One region of the Staphylococcus dromedarii genome, then DNA from elsewhere that is predicted to be linked to it. Evidence: predicted binding sites of a transcription regulator. Region 1 holds the regulator's gene; the other holds the start of a gene.

Region 1 (8,178 bases):
CCAGAACAACAGCAACGTATTTTTGAAAACACAGCAAATGAAATGGATGGTACAACGGATGAAGTGAAACACCGTCATATTCGTCATTGTTATCAAGCTGATCCAGAATATGGTAAAGGTGTGGCGAATGCATTAGGTATGACTGCACAATTAGATGAGATTTTAGGAGATTTAAAATAATCATATATAAAGAAAAATGGTGAGCGTACGAATCGCTCACCATTTCTCTATCATTGTCGTATTTTTTTGATTAGTCGTGATATGCCGTTATTATTTTGTTTCTCTGTGTAAAGTGTGCTTATTTAATCTTGGGCAATATTTCATCATTTCGATACGCTCTGGGTTTGTACGTTTATTCTTAGTAGTGATGTAGTTACGGTCACCACATTCAGTACAAGCTAAAGTTACATTAATACGCATGGTATTCCCTCCTTTGGTTTTAAAATAAATTGAAACCATTACGATTTAATATTTTATCACGCTTTTTTGGATTTGCCAACATTTTATCTTGCGTTTATGAAAGAAAATATGCTAGTATGTAAAACGTAATGATTACGATTTATAAAAAGGTGGTATAAAAATGGCTAAAAAGTCTAAAATAGCAAAAGAAGCAAAGCGTGAAGCATTAGTTGCACAATACGCTGAATTAAGACGTGAATTAAAAGCAAAAGGTGATTATGAAGCACTTCGCAAACTTCCACGTGATTCATCACCAACAAGATTAACAAGAAGATGTAAAGTTACAGGTCGTCCTCGTGGCGTCATGCGTAAGTTTGAAATGTCTAGAATTTCATTCCGTGAATATGCACATAAAGGCCAAATTCCAGGCGTTAAAAAATCTAGCTGGTAAATTTCATTCCCTTTGTTTACTTTATCCGTTAATGATAGTATATTATCATATGGATAAAATAAATGAGGGGTTTTTTAAAACATGAAAATTTTTGATTATGAAGATATACAATTAATTCCAAACAAAAGCATCGTGAAAAGTCGTTCAGAAATTGACACATCTATCCAATTTGGACCTAGAAGATTTAAATTACCAGTCGTTCCTGCAAATATGCAAACAGTGATGAATGAGCAACTTGCAGAATGGTTTGCAGAAAATGAATACTTCTATATTATGCACCGTTTTGATGAAGCGGCACGTATACCATTCATTAAACGTATGCATGAAAAAGGTTTATTTGCTTCAATCTCAGTTGGTGTTAAAGACCCTGAATTTGATTTTGTTGAAAAAATTAAATCTGAAGACTTGAAACCTGAGTATATCACAATTGATATTGCACATGGTCATTCAGATCAAGTTATCGATATGATTAAACATATTAAAAAACATTTACCAGAAACATTTGTTATCGCTGGGAATGTTGGTACGCCTGAGGGTGTTCGTGAATTAGAAAATGCTGGTGCAGATGCAACGAAAGTGGGTATTGGACCAGGTCGCGTATGTATTACTAAGATCAAAACTGGTTTTGGTACAGGTGGTTGGCAATTAGCAGCAATTAATCATTGTAGTAAAGCAGCACGTAAACCAATTATTGCAGATGGTGGTATTAGAACACACGGTGATATCGCAAAATCTGTACGTTTCGGTGCATCAATGGTTATGATCGGTTCTTTATTTGCAGCACATGAAGAATCTCCTGGTGAAACAGTAGAAATGGATGGCAAGAAGTACAAAGAATACTTCGGTAGTGCATCTGAATATCAAAAAGGTGAACGCAAAAACGTAGAAGGCAAAAAAATGTTTGTTGCACACAAAGGTTCACTTAAGGATACGTTAAAAGAAATGCAAGAAGACTTACAAAGTTCAATTTCTTATGCAGGTGGCAAAGATGTTGATTCATTAAGAAAAGTAGATTATGTCATTGTGAAAAACTCTATTTTCAATGGTGACAGAGATTAATTTAAAATAATGATTGATGATATAGAAAAAGCTCAGGGCACAATGCCTCTGAGCTTTTTTGATAATAAGTAAGGAGTTTTATTGAGAAGTTTATACGAGTAAAATATCATATTGATCCTGTTGACTACATTTCTCTAAATAGACCAATGACTTTCCCTAATACTGTTACATGTTCTAAATAAATCGGACTTAGCATACTATTTTCAGGTTGTAAGCGATAGCGATTTTTCTCTTTATAAAAGCGTTTAACAGTTGCCTCATCTTCATCCGTCATCGCAACGATAATATCACCATTTTCTGCAATAGATTGACTACGTACAATAACTTTATCTCCATCCAAAATACCCGCTTCAATCATACTATCACCCACAACATTTAATATGAAAATTTGTCCATTGTGCGTTGAAGTAAAATGTTCTGGTAGTGGATAGTATTCTTCAACATTTTCAACAGCAGTAATCGGCATACCAGCCGTTACTTTCCCTATTACAGGTACAAAAATTGTTGCTTCCATATTTACAGGTTCGCCCATTAATTCATGAACAATTTCGATAGCACGTGGCTTAGTTGGGTCTCGACGAATATATCCTTTTTCTTCTAGACGAGAAAGGTGCCCGTGTACAGTAGAACTCGAAGCTAAACCAACGGCCTCTCCAATCTCACGAACACTTGGTGGATAGCCTTTAGATTGTACGACCTGTTTGATAAATTCAAATATTTCACTCTGTCTCTTTGTTAATTCTCTCATAATTAGCACTCCTCCGTTAAATTTAAGACAATTATAGCATATTACACGAACATGAACAAACATTTGTTCGTCTTTTTGTTGACACGGAACATTCGTTCTGTTAAATTACTTATACAAACAAATGTTCGAGGGAGTGTATGAAGATGATACAACGTAAATATTCTGAAATGGTCTTATTTTTAATGGTGTTTTTAGCATCGGTTGTATTATTTTTCACTTTTTTTATTATGATAAGTCACAATGGGCAAACAGAACAAACGTACGAAATGACTGATCATACTTTAAAAAATAGTGAACAATATGAGTCTGCACCTCATCAAAGTAATGAGGATAGTGTATTTGCAATTACATTGAGCGAGTAAACAATATTGAAGGCAACACCTGCTAGATTTTGATGTTGATTGTTTCGCAATTATTTCATTAAGTAGAAGTGTTTGGTTTTTGCCCTTATTTCTGATATATTTTTTGTAAAGAAATTGACGGAGGGTTGCAGCATGTTAAGCCAAGAAAAACTAAATCGTATTAATGAATTAGCAAGAAAGAAAAAAGAACAAGGATTAACAGAAATTGAAGCGAAAGAACAATCAAAGTTAAGAAGTGAATATTTAGAAACATTCCGTGGTAGCTTTAAGGCACAGATTGAGCAAACAAAAGTAATTGATCCCCAAGGTAATGATGTGACACCAGAGAAATTAAAAACAATTCAAAAACACAACAATCTACGTAAATAGTTGTCACATTTTTCACAAAAAATATTTAATGATTATGATGGATTTATTAGGTATCCAATATGGCTTTCAGTTATAATATGGATATGAAGAGAAATAGAAGGGAAGTTATTTTATGTTCGATAAAAATGATACTTTAGCAGTAAATACTTTGCGTGCATTGAGTATTGACGCAATTGAAAAAGCTAATTCAGGACACCCAGGTTTACCAATGGGTGCAGCGCCAATGGCTTACACGTTATGGACAAGACATCTAAATTTCAATCCAAAAGCTGATCAATATTTCAATAGAGATCGATTTGTATTATCAGCTGGTCACGGATCTGCATTATTGTACAGTTTATTACATGTATCAGGTGCTTTAGAGATGGACGAGTTGAAGAACTTTAGACAATGGGATTCAAAAACTCCTGGACATCCTGAGTTCCGCCATACACAAGGTGTAGATATTACAACAGGACCATTAGGACAAGGATTTGCAATGGCAGTTGGTATGGCAATGGCTGAAAAACATTTATCAGCAAAATATAATCAAGATGATATTTCTGTTGTAGATCACCACACATACGTTCTTGCATCTGATGGTGACTTAATGGAAGGTATTTCACATGAAGCGGCATCACTTGCAGGTCATTTAAAATTAGATAAGTTGATTACGCTATATGATTCAAATGATATTTCATTAGATGGTAAAACAAACAAGTCATTCTCTGAAAATATTAAGCAACGATTTGAAGCATATGGTTGGAATCATCTTTTAGTTGAAGATGGTAATGACTTAGAAGCGATTAATCGCGCTATTGAAACAGCTAAAGAACAAACAGGACCAACAATTATTGAAGTAAAGACAATTATTGGTTATGGTTCACCAAATAAATCTAATAGCCATACATCTCATGGTGCGCCTCTTGGAGCGGACGAACGTGCTTTAACTTTTGAGAATTATGCATTAGATGCGAATAAACAGTTCCACGTGGATGAAGTTGTTTATGATATTTTCAAAGATACGATGATTGCACGTGCAGATGCGCATGAAGCAGCTTGGGAAGCAGAATTTAAAAAGTATGAAGAAAAATACCCTGAACTTGCAGCGACACTAAAAACAGCAATTGCTGGAGAACTTCCAGAAGAGTATACAGCATCATTACCACAATTTGAAGTGGGGCACAAAGCGGCTTCACGTGCTGATTCTGGAGATGTTATTCAAGCATTAAGTGCTGCAGTTCCATCATTCTTCGGTGGTTCAGCTGACTTAGCATCATCAAACAAGTCTAATGTAAAAGAAGAAGGAGATTTCTCTGCTGAAGATGGTAGCGGTAGAAATATTTGGTTTGGTGTGCGTGAATTTGCTATGGCTGCAGCAGTTAATGGTATGGCAGCACATGGTGGTGTTCATCCATATGCAGCAACATTCTTTGTATTTAGTGACTATGTAAAACCAGCATTACGCCTGTCATCATTAATGGGATTAGGTTCAACATTTATCTTTACACATGACTCAATTGCAGTTGGTGAAGATGGACCAACACATGAGCCAATCGAACAATTAGCAGGGTTACGTGCGATTCCAAACTTAAACGTGATTCGTCCAGCAGATGGTAATGAAACACGTGTAGCATGGCAAGTTGCATTAGAATCTAAAAATACACCGACTGCATTAGTCTTAACAAGACAAGGTTTACCAGTATTAGATGTTGACGCAACAGTCTTAGAAGAAGGTGTTCGTAAAGGTGCATATGTTGTTTATGAAACTGAAACAGCACCAGAATATGTACTTTTAGCTACTGGTTCAGAAGTGAGCCTTCTTGTTGATGTAGCAAAAGAATTAGCTGAGCAAGGTAAAGGTGTACGTGTTGTTTCTATGCCGAACTGGCATGCATTTGAACAACAATCACAAGCTTACAAAGATGAAATTTTATTACCACATGTTGAAAAACGCGTTGCAGCTGAAATGGGTGCAACATTAGGTTGGCATAAATATGTAGGTATGAATGGTAAAGTGATTGGTATTGATCGTTTTGGTGCAAGTGCACCTGGTGACTTAGTGATTGAAAAATATGGATTCACAAAAGAACGAGTTTTAGCTGAAATCGAACAACTTTAATTACTTATTACAACTAAATTGAGAGAATAAAAATAGGGCAATGAAAGCAAAAGGGTCTTTTGTTGTCCTATTTCAATTTTAGAATTTGTGACGGATGTATACGAAACTTTTCACAGATGCACAGATTTCTTTTGCCGTCTCTTGAAAACAGAGGTTATTTTTAGTAAAATGCTATAGGATAAAGAAAGTGGGTGAAACGATGGCGACATGGTTAGCAATTTTATTAATTGTCATTGCACTTATCATCGGTCTTGTTGGTGGATTCTTCTTAGCACGTAAATATATGATGGACTATTTAAAAAAGAACCCACCTATCAATGAAGAAATGTTACGTATGATGATGATGCAGATGGGTCAAAAACCATCACAGAAAAAGATCAATCAAATGATGACAATGATGAATAAAAATATGGACAAAAAAATGTAATATTGATTTATATAAGCAAGGGAATCGGTGGTTGTTACAGCATAGATTCTCTTGCTTTTTACTTTTATGTGTATTTTAATATAACTATAATAAACGAGTAAGTTAAAAATGACTGGCACACGTGTTTGGTGGGTGAGCTTAGGATACTTAGATTCCTATAATGCTTACACACCTTAATCATTGTACCAATCGTATTAAGTCCTATACTCTGAGGAGGCAACACAGTGAGCTATTTAGTATTTTCCATTATAGTGGCTTTTGTTATGGGTGCCATTGTCATTGTTGTGAGAATGAAAGCACAACAATTTCCAGTGAATGAGAAGAAAATTATTTTGCCACCCGTTTTTATGTCAACAGGGGCATTGATGTATGTTGTGCCATACTTTAGATTGACACATGCAGAAATTGTAGAGTCGATTGTGATAGGTGTTATCTTCTCAACGGTCCTCATGATGACATCGCATTTTGAAGTGAAAGATAATGCGATTTATCTAAAAAAATCAAAAGCATTTCCAGTAGTACTGGTATCATTATTAATTATTCGAACAGTACTTAAAGTATTTTTAGGGAATTCCATTGATGCGGGTGAACTTGCAGGGATGTTCTTTTTACTTGCTTTTAGTATGTTGTTACCTTGGCGTTTAGCAATGCTTTGGCGATATAAACAATTAAAAAAACGCATGCTCAATCAAACAATCTAAAAGAAGTATGTTTAATATAAGAAAGACTGTAGCGGCAAGCAGCGAACATAGCCAGTAGGTGTGTGACCTGCTTGTTCTTTTTTAACGCACAAATAATGAATTCGAGGTGGTAAAATGAAAATCATTCATACAGCTGATTGGCATTTAGGGAAGCGACTCAATGGACATAGTTTCTTGGACGATCAGAGACATGTCCTTGCTCAATTTGTCGAACAAATGGTGCTGGAACAACCTGATTTGATTATTATTGCAGGGGATATCTATGATAAAGCACATCCTAATAAAAGTGTTGTAACTGTATTTGAAGAGATGGTGCAAACATTAAATTTAGAAATGAGTATTCCGATTGTTATTATCAATGGAAATCATGATAGTAAAGAACGGTTAGGTTATGGTGCATCATGGTTCAATCATAGTCAACTATATATTCGTACAACACTTTCTTCGTTTTTCGAACCAATCGTTTTTGATGATATTGCCATTTATACATTACCATTTTTTACAGTTTCTGAAGCACGTGTATTTCTAGAAAGTGATGTTAAGACATATGAACAGGCAATTAAAAGTTTCGTTGAGTTGATAAAGCCACAATTGGATCTACAGAAAAAGAATCTTTTAGTGGGTCATTTTACGTTAAATGGTGCGCCTAAATCTGATTCAGAACGTGATTTAACGATTGGTACGATTGAATCTGTGTCATCAACATATTTAGCTTGTTTTGATGGTGTTTTACTAGGGCATATACATCATCCATTTGCGATTGATTATGACCATATATTTTATAGTGGTTCTTTATTGCAGTATTCATTTTCTGAAGTGAAACAAGCAAAAGGTTATCGCACCATTGAATTTGTTGATGGACAAATGAAGCAGACATTTAAACCATTAAAGTCACAACATGAATTAGAAGTTGTGAAAGGCAAGTATGAGGATATTATGAATGGACATTTTGAAAGGAAATCAGATGAAAGTTATTTTCACTTTAAATTGACTGAGATGCAACATGTGACAGAGCCGATGCAGAAACTGAAACAATTATATCCAAATACATTGGCCCTAACTCCTGAAGTCTTTGTGATTTCAGATGAACAACGACATACAGGTGAAATCAAGCAGCTTGAACCTTTAGAAATTATTGATTCGTTCTATCAAATGCATACAGAACAATCTCTATCAGACATTCAAAGAGAACAGCTAGAAAAACTTATTTCTGAACAAAGGGGGATGTAAGAATGAAACCAATCCGATTAAATCTTGAAAACTTTGGTCCTTTTTTGAATGAAGAAATTGATTTTACCCAAATACAAGATAATCAATTGTTTTTAATATCTGGTAAAACGGGTTCTGGTAAGACAATGATATTTGATGGCATTGTTTACGCTCTATACGGTAAAGCATCGACGGAAAAGCGTGAGGTTAAACATTTGCGTAGCCAGTTTGCCGAACCAAATAATCCCTTAAAAGTCACTTTTGAATTCGAAGTGAGAGGACAACATTATAAAGTAATTCGAACTGCTTCGTATACAAAACCTGGAAATAAGACAGAAACAAAGCCATTGAT
Region 2 (8,178 bases), 870 kb from region 1:
ATCATCGAACAAATGTAGAGACTGGAAATGTCAATGCAGTAATGGATGGCGATATAAGTATGTTTATTGATGCTTATCTACGCAGTCAAATGAACGATCAGTCTCAGACAATGTAATAAATGAACAATGAGTCTTCACATATTTTATGTGGAGGCTTTTTTAAATCGTTTATACATCTATTTTTTCGATTTTTAAAATAATGGTATGTTATTTCATTTGTGTCACAAATCAAGAGGGTGTCTCATTTTTGAATGTAAGCATGATATACTATCTCCACAATTTTTAAGGAGATGACAATCATGCGACTATCCAATGTGCTCATCGTTGCTACTTTGATATCAACCCCTTTTTCTTCAACACAACAAGTACAATTAACTAAGAATATAACGATTGAACAGTTAGCTCAAAAGTTTGCGACAACAACAGATCGTATTAGACAGCTTAACCATCTTGTAAAAACGCCACTATATTTTAAAGAAAACCAAACAATTAAATTACCTAGCGAACATATCCTCATGAAACCTAAAGACCAATCATTAGCGCAATTTTTAACGCAACAAAAAATTGATTTTCATAAAATAAAAAAATATAATCCTTTTCCATTTCAAAATGACAGCCAATATATTGCTGTTTCAGAGAAGGGAATGGCACACTTGGAATTACCGAGTATCTTTCAATTATTTCCTCCTCAATCATTGCCTTATCTATTAACAAAACGAGTGAATCCCCAAACTTTACACAATGCATCTATTAAGAACGCATACACACCTGGACAATGTACTGCTTATATTTATGAACAACGTGTTAAACGACATCTTCCTATCTCAAGAAATTGGGGGCATGCAAAATTTTGGTTATTCCATGCGCAACAAGAAGGTTACACTATATCCAAGTATCCACGTGTCAATGCCATACTTGTATCACAACAAGGTACTTATGGGCATGTTGCGATTGTTGAAGCGTGTGATCAGAATAAAATTCATATTTCCGAAATGAATTGGAAAGGCCAAGGGATAATCAGCCATCGCGTCATACCCTACTCTGATGACTACCAATATATTTATTAACTTTCCTGTTACTTCCAGAAATTGAAGTGCGTAAAAGTAAGAAAGTGTGTTATAGTATCATAAACTATAAAGATGCGTAACAAGGAGGGAACATTAATCATGGGTGTTCATCAATATTTTAAAAGACTATCAGATTTAGAAAAACTCATTCGTTTACCTGGAAAGTTCAAATACTTTGAGCATAATGTTGCCGCACACTCCTTTAAAGTGACTAAAATTGCACAATATCTGGGAACAGTAGAAGAACATTATGGCAAGGAAGTAGACTGGAAGAGTTTGTATGAAAAAGCATTAAATCATGACTTTGCTGAAGTATTTACAGGTGATATTAAAACACCTGTAAAATATGCAAGTAGTGAGCTAAAAAGACTCTTTTCACAGGTGGAAGAAGAAATGGTTGATACGTTCATCTCTGAAGAAATACCCGAGGATTATCAAGACATCTACCGTCAACGTTTACAAGAAGGGAAAGACGATTCGTTAGAGGGCCAAATTTTATCTGTCGCTGATAAAATTGATTTATTGTATGAAACATTTGGTGAGATTCAAAAGCGTAACCCAGAGCCACTCTTTTTTGAAATCTATGAAATGAGTTTAGAAACGATTATGCAATTTGATCATTTACATTCAGTACAAGATTTTATTGATAACATTATTCCAGAGATGCTAACAGAAAAATTTATTCCGCGCACAGAATTGCGTGAAACGACTATGCATATATTAAATAATAGAAAGCAGTGATCAAAGTGATATGGTATGCGTTAGCCGCTTTTTTTCCATGTGTATTGGTCGTGGTACTGAGTGCCATCACACGTAGCAAATGGATTGGTACATGCGTGACACTTGTTATCATTGGCACGTCAGTTTATAAAGGCTTTTTCCACAATGAATGGATTATTTTTATAGATGTCGTATCAATATTGGCAGGGTATATCATTGTGGATACATTGCAAATTCATCGTCATGATGATTTTAAAGGATATGAATAAGAGAAACTATATACCACTTGAAACTGAGAAAATAAGGTTTTAAGTGGTTTTTTATGTTTTGTTTTAAGCGTTGAATTATGGAGGGCTTAATCGTGTTTGATTTTTAAGAATAAAAGGGTATAGAGCATTGGAAAGTCAAAAACGAACAGATGTTTGTATTTTTATCTTAAGATTTGGTAAAATAGCCATATAATTATGTGATGAGGAGACGAGTGTGCATGGAGCATCATGACTTTAAAGTGGTATCTAAGTTTGACCCACAAGGTGACCAGCCGCGTGCGATTGATGAGTTAGTTCAAGGAATTCAAGAGGGTAAGCGCCATCAGACGTTATTAGGGGCTACAGGAACAGGTAAAACGTTTACGATGAGTAATGTGATTAAGCGTGCAGGTAAGCCCACACTGATTATTGCGCACAATAAGACGCTTGCAGGGCAATTATACAGTGAATTTAAGGAGTTCTTTCCTGAAAATAGAGTCGAATATTTTGTTAGTTACTATGATTACTATCAACCAGAAGCGTATGTACCATCAACAGATACATTTATAGAAAAAGATGCATCAATTAACGATGAGATCGACCAACTACGTCACTCAGCGACAAGTGCATTATTCGAACGTGACGATGTCATCATTATTGCCAGTGTGAGTTGTATTTATGGCTTGGGTAACCCAGAAGAATACAAAGATTTGGTTGTAAGTATTCGTTCGGGTATGGAAATGGATCGTAGTGAACTGTTGCGCAAGTTAGTCGATGTACAATACACACGCAATGATATCGACTTTCAACGTGGGACATTCCGTGTACGTGGTGACGTGGTAGAAATTTTCCCAGCCTCACGTGATGAACTTTGTATTCGTGTTGAATTCTTTGGCGATGAGATTGATCGTGTGAGTGAAATTAATTATTTAACGGGTGAAGTATTGCGTGAACGTGAACATTTCGCGCTCTTCCCAGCCTCTCACTTCGTAACACGTGAAGAGAAAATGAAAGTTGCCATTGGCCGAATTGAAAAAGAACTCGCAGAACAACTTGAAAAATTGCGTAGTGAAAATAAACTCTTAGAAGCACAACGTCTAGAACAACGTACAAACTACGATCTTGAAATGATGCGTGAAATGGGATTCTGTTCAGGTATCGAGAACTACTCTGTACATTTAACATTACGTCCACTTGGTTCAACGCCTTATACGTTACTGGACTACTTTGGAGACGATTGGTTGATTATGATTGATGAATCTCATGTGACATTACCTCAGATTCGAGGTATGTATAATGGGGATAAAGCACGTAAAAACGTACTTGTTGAACACGGTTTCCGTTTGCCAAGTGCACTTGATAACCGACCATTGATGTTTGAAGAATTTGAAGAAAAGGCACATCAGTTAGTTTATGTATCTGCCACACCAGGTCCATACGAGATGGAACATACAGATGAGATGGTTGAACAAATTATTCGTCCAACGGGTCTATTAGATCCAAAAATCGATGTGCGTCCATCTAAAAATCAAATTGATGACTTATTAAGTGAAATCCAAACACGTGTAGAACGCAATGAACGTGTATTAATTACAACGTTAACGAAAAAAATGAGTGAAGATTTAACGACGTACTTAAAAGAAGCGGGCGTGAAGGTAAATTATTTACATTCTGAGATTAAGACGTTAGAACGTATTGAAATCATTCGTGATCTACGTATGGGAACGTTCGATGTTTTAATCGGTATTAACTTATTACGTGAAGGAATCGACATTCCGGAAGTATCGCTCGTTGTTATTTTAGATGCAGATAAAGAAGGTTTTCTACGTTCGGAACGTTCGCTTATCCAGACAATTGGCCGTGCAGCACGTAACGATAAAGGTGAAGTGATCATGTATGCAGATAAGATTACTGATTCAATGCGTGTGGCAATTGATGAAACGGAACGACGACGCGAAATTCAAATGGCATATAATGAGAAACACGGTATTACACCTCAAACAATTAATAAGAAAATTCATGATGTGATTAGTGCGACTGTGGAAACGGAAGAAACAAACGAAGCAGATCGCAAAGAAGTACCGAAGAAAATGACGAAGAAAGAACGTCAAAAAACAATTCAAAATATCGAAAAACAAATGAAAGAAGCAGCGAAGGCGTTAGATTTCGAGAAGGCAACCGAATTGAGAGATTTATTATTTGAACTTAAATCAGAAGGGTGACGTACATGAAAGGACCATCAATAGTAGTGAAAGGGGCACGTGCCCATAATTTAAAAAATGTGGATATAGAACTGCCTAAAGATAAGTTTATTGTGATGACAGGATTATCAGGGTCAGGTAAGTCATCACTCGCATTTGATACGATATATGCAGAGGGACAAAGACGCTATGTAGAGTCTTTAAGTGCTTACGCACGTCAATTCTTAGGACAAATGGATAAGCCTGATGTTGATACAATCGAAGGGCTATCACCAGCGATTTCTATTGATCAAAAAACAACAAGTAAAAATCCGCGATCTACAGTGGCAACAGTTACTGAGATTTATGATTATATCCGTTTACTGTACGCACGTATTGGTAAGCCGATTTGTCCGGAACATGGTATTGAGATTGAATCACAAACTGTGCAACAGATGGCAGATCGTATTATGGAATTAGAAGAGCGTACAAAAATTCAACTGTTGGCACCTGTCGTCAATCATCGAAAAGGGTCACACGAGAAGTTATTAGCAGATATTAGTAAAAAAGGATATGTGCGTGTGCGTTTAAATGGTGACATCATGGATATTACAGATGTGCCTGCTTTGGATAAAAACAAAAATCATACAATTGAAATTGTCGTAGACCGTCTTGTTGTGAAACCTGGTATTGAAACACGTTTAGCTGACTCAATAGAAACCGTCCTTGAATTGGCTGAAGGACGTCTCGTCGTTGATGTCATTGGTGGAGAGGCACTGGAATTCTCAGAAAAGCATGCATGTCCAATATGTGGCTTTACAATCGGTGAGTTAGAACCGAGAATGTTCAGTTTTAACAGTCCATTTGGTGCATGTCCAACATGTGATGGACTAGGCCAAAAATTAACGGTTGATGTAGATCTTGCCATTCCGGATCGTACAAAAACATTAGCAGAGGGTGCCATCTTACCATGGGAGCCAAAAAGTTCAGACTTTTATCCAACATTATTAAAACGTGTATGTGAAGTGTATAAAATCAATATGGACAAACCATTCGGTAAGTTAACCGAGCGTCAGCAGAACATCATTCTTTATGGTTCAGGTGATAAAGAAATTACATTTACTTTTAACTCACGCTCTGGAGAAAAACGCAAACGTACGATGCCATTTGAAGGTGTGGTACCAAATATCGAGCGTCGTTTTAATGAGTCACCATCTGAATATACACGTGAAATGATGCGTAAATACTTAGCGGAACAACCATGCGAAACATGTCATGGCCAACGTTTAAGTAAAGAGGCACTTTCTGTTTATGTTGCAGGCAAAAATATTGGAGAAGTGGTCTCACAATCTATTCGAGAAGCACTTGATTACTATGAAAATATCGAACTCTCTGAGCAAGATGCACAAATTGCCCGCCTCATTCTAAAAGAGATCACAGCTCGATTAACATTTTTAAATAATGTTGGTCTAGATTATTTAACATTAGACCGTGCTTCAGGGACGTTATCAGGTGGGGAAGCACAGCGTATCCGTCTGGCCACACAAATCGGCTCACGCTTATCTGGCGTCTTGTACGTATTAGATGAACCATCTATCGGATTACATCAACGCGACAACGATCGCTTGATTGAAACATTAAAAGAAATGCGTGATTTAGGTAATACACTGATTGTGGTAGAACATGATGAAGACACGATGTACGAAGCGGATTATCTTGTTGATATTGGACCAGGTGCGGGTGTTCATGGTGGTGCTGTCGTTGCAAGTGGTACACCAAAACAAGTGATGAAAAATAAAAAGTCACTGACAGGGCAATATTTAAGTGGTGCCAAGTTTATCCCACTACCCGAACATCGCCGTGAAATCACAGATCGTAAAATCTCTGTTAAAGGTGCACGTAGCAATAATTTAAAAAATGTTAATGTAGATTTTCCACTGTCAGTGATGAATGTCGTTACAGGTGTCTCTGGATCAGGAAAAAGTTCACTTGTTAATGAAGTCCTATACAAATCATTAGCAAAGGCAATCAATAAGTCTAAAGTACGTCCTGGTGATCATGATGAAATCACAGGTATGGAAGAAATAGATAAAATTATTGATATCGACCAATCGCCAATTGGACGTACACCACGTTCCAACCCGGCAACATATACCGGTGTATTTGATGACATTCGAGATGTTTTTGCCTCAACAAATGAAGCGAAAGTTCGTGGTTATCAAAAAGGACGTTTTAGCTTTAACGTTAAAGGTGGACGTTGTGAAGCATGTAAAGGTGATGGTATTATCAAGATTGAGATGCACTTCTTACCAGATGTTTATGTGCCATGTGAAGTCTGTGAAGGAAAGCGTTATAATCGAGAAACACTTGAAGTGACATATAAAGGAAAAAGTATTGCTGATGTTCTTGCCATGACAGTAGAAGATGCAACACAGTTCTTTGAAAACATTCCTAAGATTAAACGCAAATTACAAACATTAGTAGATGTTGGATTAGGGTATATTACCCTTGGACAACCAGCGACAACATTATCGGGCGGAGAAGCGCAACGTGTGAAACTGGCCTCTGAACTGCATAAGCGTTCCACAGGCCGTTCTATCTATATTCTTGATGAGCCAACAACAGGTTTGCATGTAGATGATATACAACGATTGCTCAAAGTCTTAAACAAATTAGTGGAAAATGGTGACACAGTTGTTATCATTGAACATAACCTAGATGTGATAAAAACGGCTGACCACTTAATTGATTTAGGCCCTGAAGGTGGCGATGGTGGCGGTACAATTATTGCGACAGGTACACCAGAAGAAATTGCAGATAATGAACAATCGTATACAGGTAAATATTTAAAACTTATTTTAGAACGAGATCGATTACGAATGGAGGAATAGTCTATCGATACAGCAAAAGTAAAAGTATTAGAACTTTTAGCAGATGGTAAGATTAGTGTTGATGACGCAACATTACTATTGGATGCAATGAAGCAAGAGCGTACAGCGACACAAGCAAAAGCGAACACTACTACACAAACACAAGAACAAACTGCTGAACAAGTAGAGGTAAAAGTGGAAGATTTTATACGTGAAGCGGTTCAAAATGTGACAGATACAGTACGTAAAGGTGTAGAAACTGCAGACGAACAGTTGAAAAAAGCAAAAGAAAACAATACCGATGTAGCCAATCCATTTCAACAACTTGAAAAAACATTACAACAGCTGTCTGAGGAATTGAAGAAAAAATAGCGTGTGTTATTTGCGAGAATAATGATTTTATGATAAGCCCATTGGAAGATTCACTGTATCAGAAAGCATGAAATACAGTGGATTTCCTTTGGCTTTTCTTATTTGAAGGGATTCTGCTCAAATTCAAAACGCACCTTTCATAACCTTGTATGTTTAAAATATGAAACTATTATGACCAATAGAATTAAATTCCCAGTTCTGTTAACAATTTGTTATGATAGAGTGGAGTTACATAAAATGAGGTGAAGAGATGTTAACTACTAAAGATGTTGTTAAACGTTTTGATATGAAAGTCGTGGCGGGAGAAGAAGGTCTAGATCGCCCAATTCATAATACAGATATTTCACGACCTGGCCTAGAAATGGCGGGCTATTTTTCACATTATTCTTCTAATCGCATTCAAGTATTAGGTACGACAGAATTGTCTTTTTATAATTTATTGCGTGATGAGGAACGTCAAGGGCGCATGCGTAAGTTATGCCGTCCCGATACACCCGCAATCATCATTACACGAGGACATGAAGCACCGGAAGAATTGCTTCAAGCAGCACAAGATACAGATACACCCCTTCTTTATGTTAAGGAAGCGACAACTCGTGTGATGGGCCGTGTCACAACGTACCTTGAGCATGAGTTAGCAAATACAACATCCCTTCATGGCGTCTTAGTCGATGTTTATGGTGTCGGTGTGCTAATCACAGGAGATTCAGGTGTTGGTAAA

What was found. The regulator LexA, encoded in region 1, represses DNA repair genes until DNA is damaged. The targets are predictions, from matches to a motif close to CGAACATATGTTCG.
Region 2: uvrB (excinuclease ABC subunit UvrB) is a predicted target of LexA. The motif match lies at 2,199-2,212, and genes of this name have one in related genera.

What each region holds. Positions count from the first base shown of each region.
Region 1 is NZ_CP094718.1:1,341,432-1,349,609, reverse strand. It holds gene MUA88_RS06590 (catalase) at 1-180, shown strand, start outside; gene rpmG (50S ribosomal protein L33) at 271-420, opposite strand; gene rpsN (30S ribosomal protein S14) at 581-850, shown strand; gene guaC (GMP reductase) at 932-1,909, shown strand; gene lexA (transcriptional repressor LexA) at 2,034-2,657, opposite strand; gene sosA (DNA damage-induced cell division inhibitor SosA) at 2,801-3,019, shown strand; gene MUA88_RS06560 (DUF896 domain-containing protein) at 3,152-3,388, shown strand; gene tkt (transketolase) at 3,501-5,489, shown strand; gene MUA88_RS06550 (YneF family protein) at 5,677-5,916, shown strand; gene MUA88_RS06545 (CcdC family protein) at 6,141-6,617, shown strand; gene sbcD (exonuclease subunit SbcD) at 6,732-7,847, shown strand; gene sbcC (exonuclease subunit SbcC) at 7,850-8,178, shown strand, end outside.
Region 2 is NZ_CP094718.1:473,302-481,479, forward strand. It holds one part of gene prfB (peptide chain release factor 2) at 1-116, shown strand, start outside; gene MUA88_RS02300 (CHAP domain-containing protein) at 300-1,067, shown strand; gene MUA88_RS02305 (YfbR-like 5'-deoxynucleotidase) at 1,167-1,808, shown strand; gene MUA88_RS02310 (CsbA family protein) at 1,814-2,056, shown strand; gene uvrB (excinuclease ABC subunit UvrB) at 2,275-4,257, shown strand; gene uvrA (excinuclease ABC subunit UvrA) at 4,263-7,106, shown strand; gene MUA88_RS02325 (hypothetical protein) at 7,194-7,457, shown strand; gene hprK (HPr(Ser) kinase/phosphatase) at 7,708-8,178, shown strand, end outside.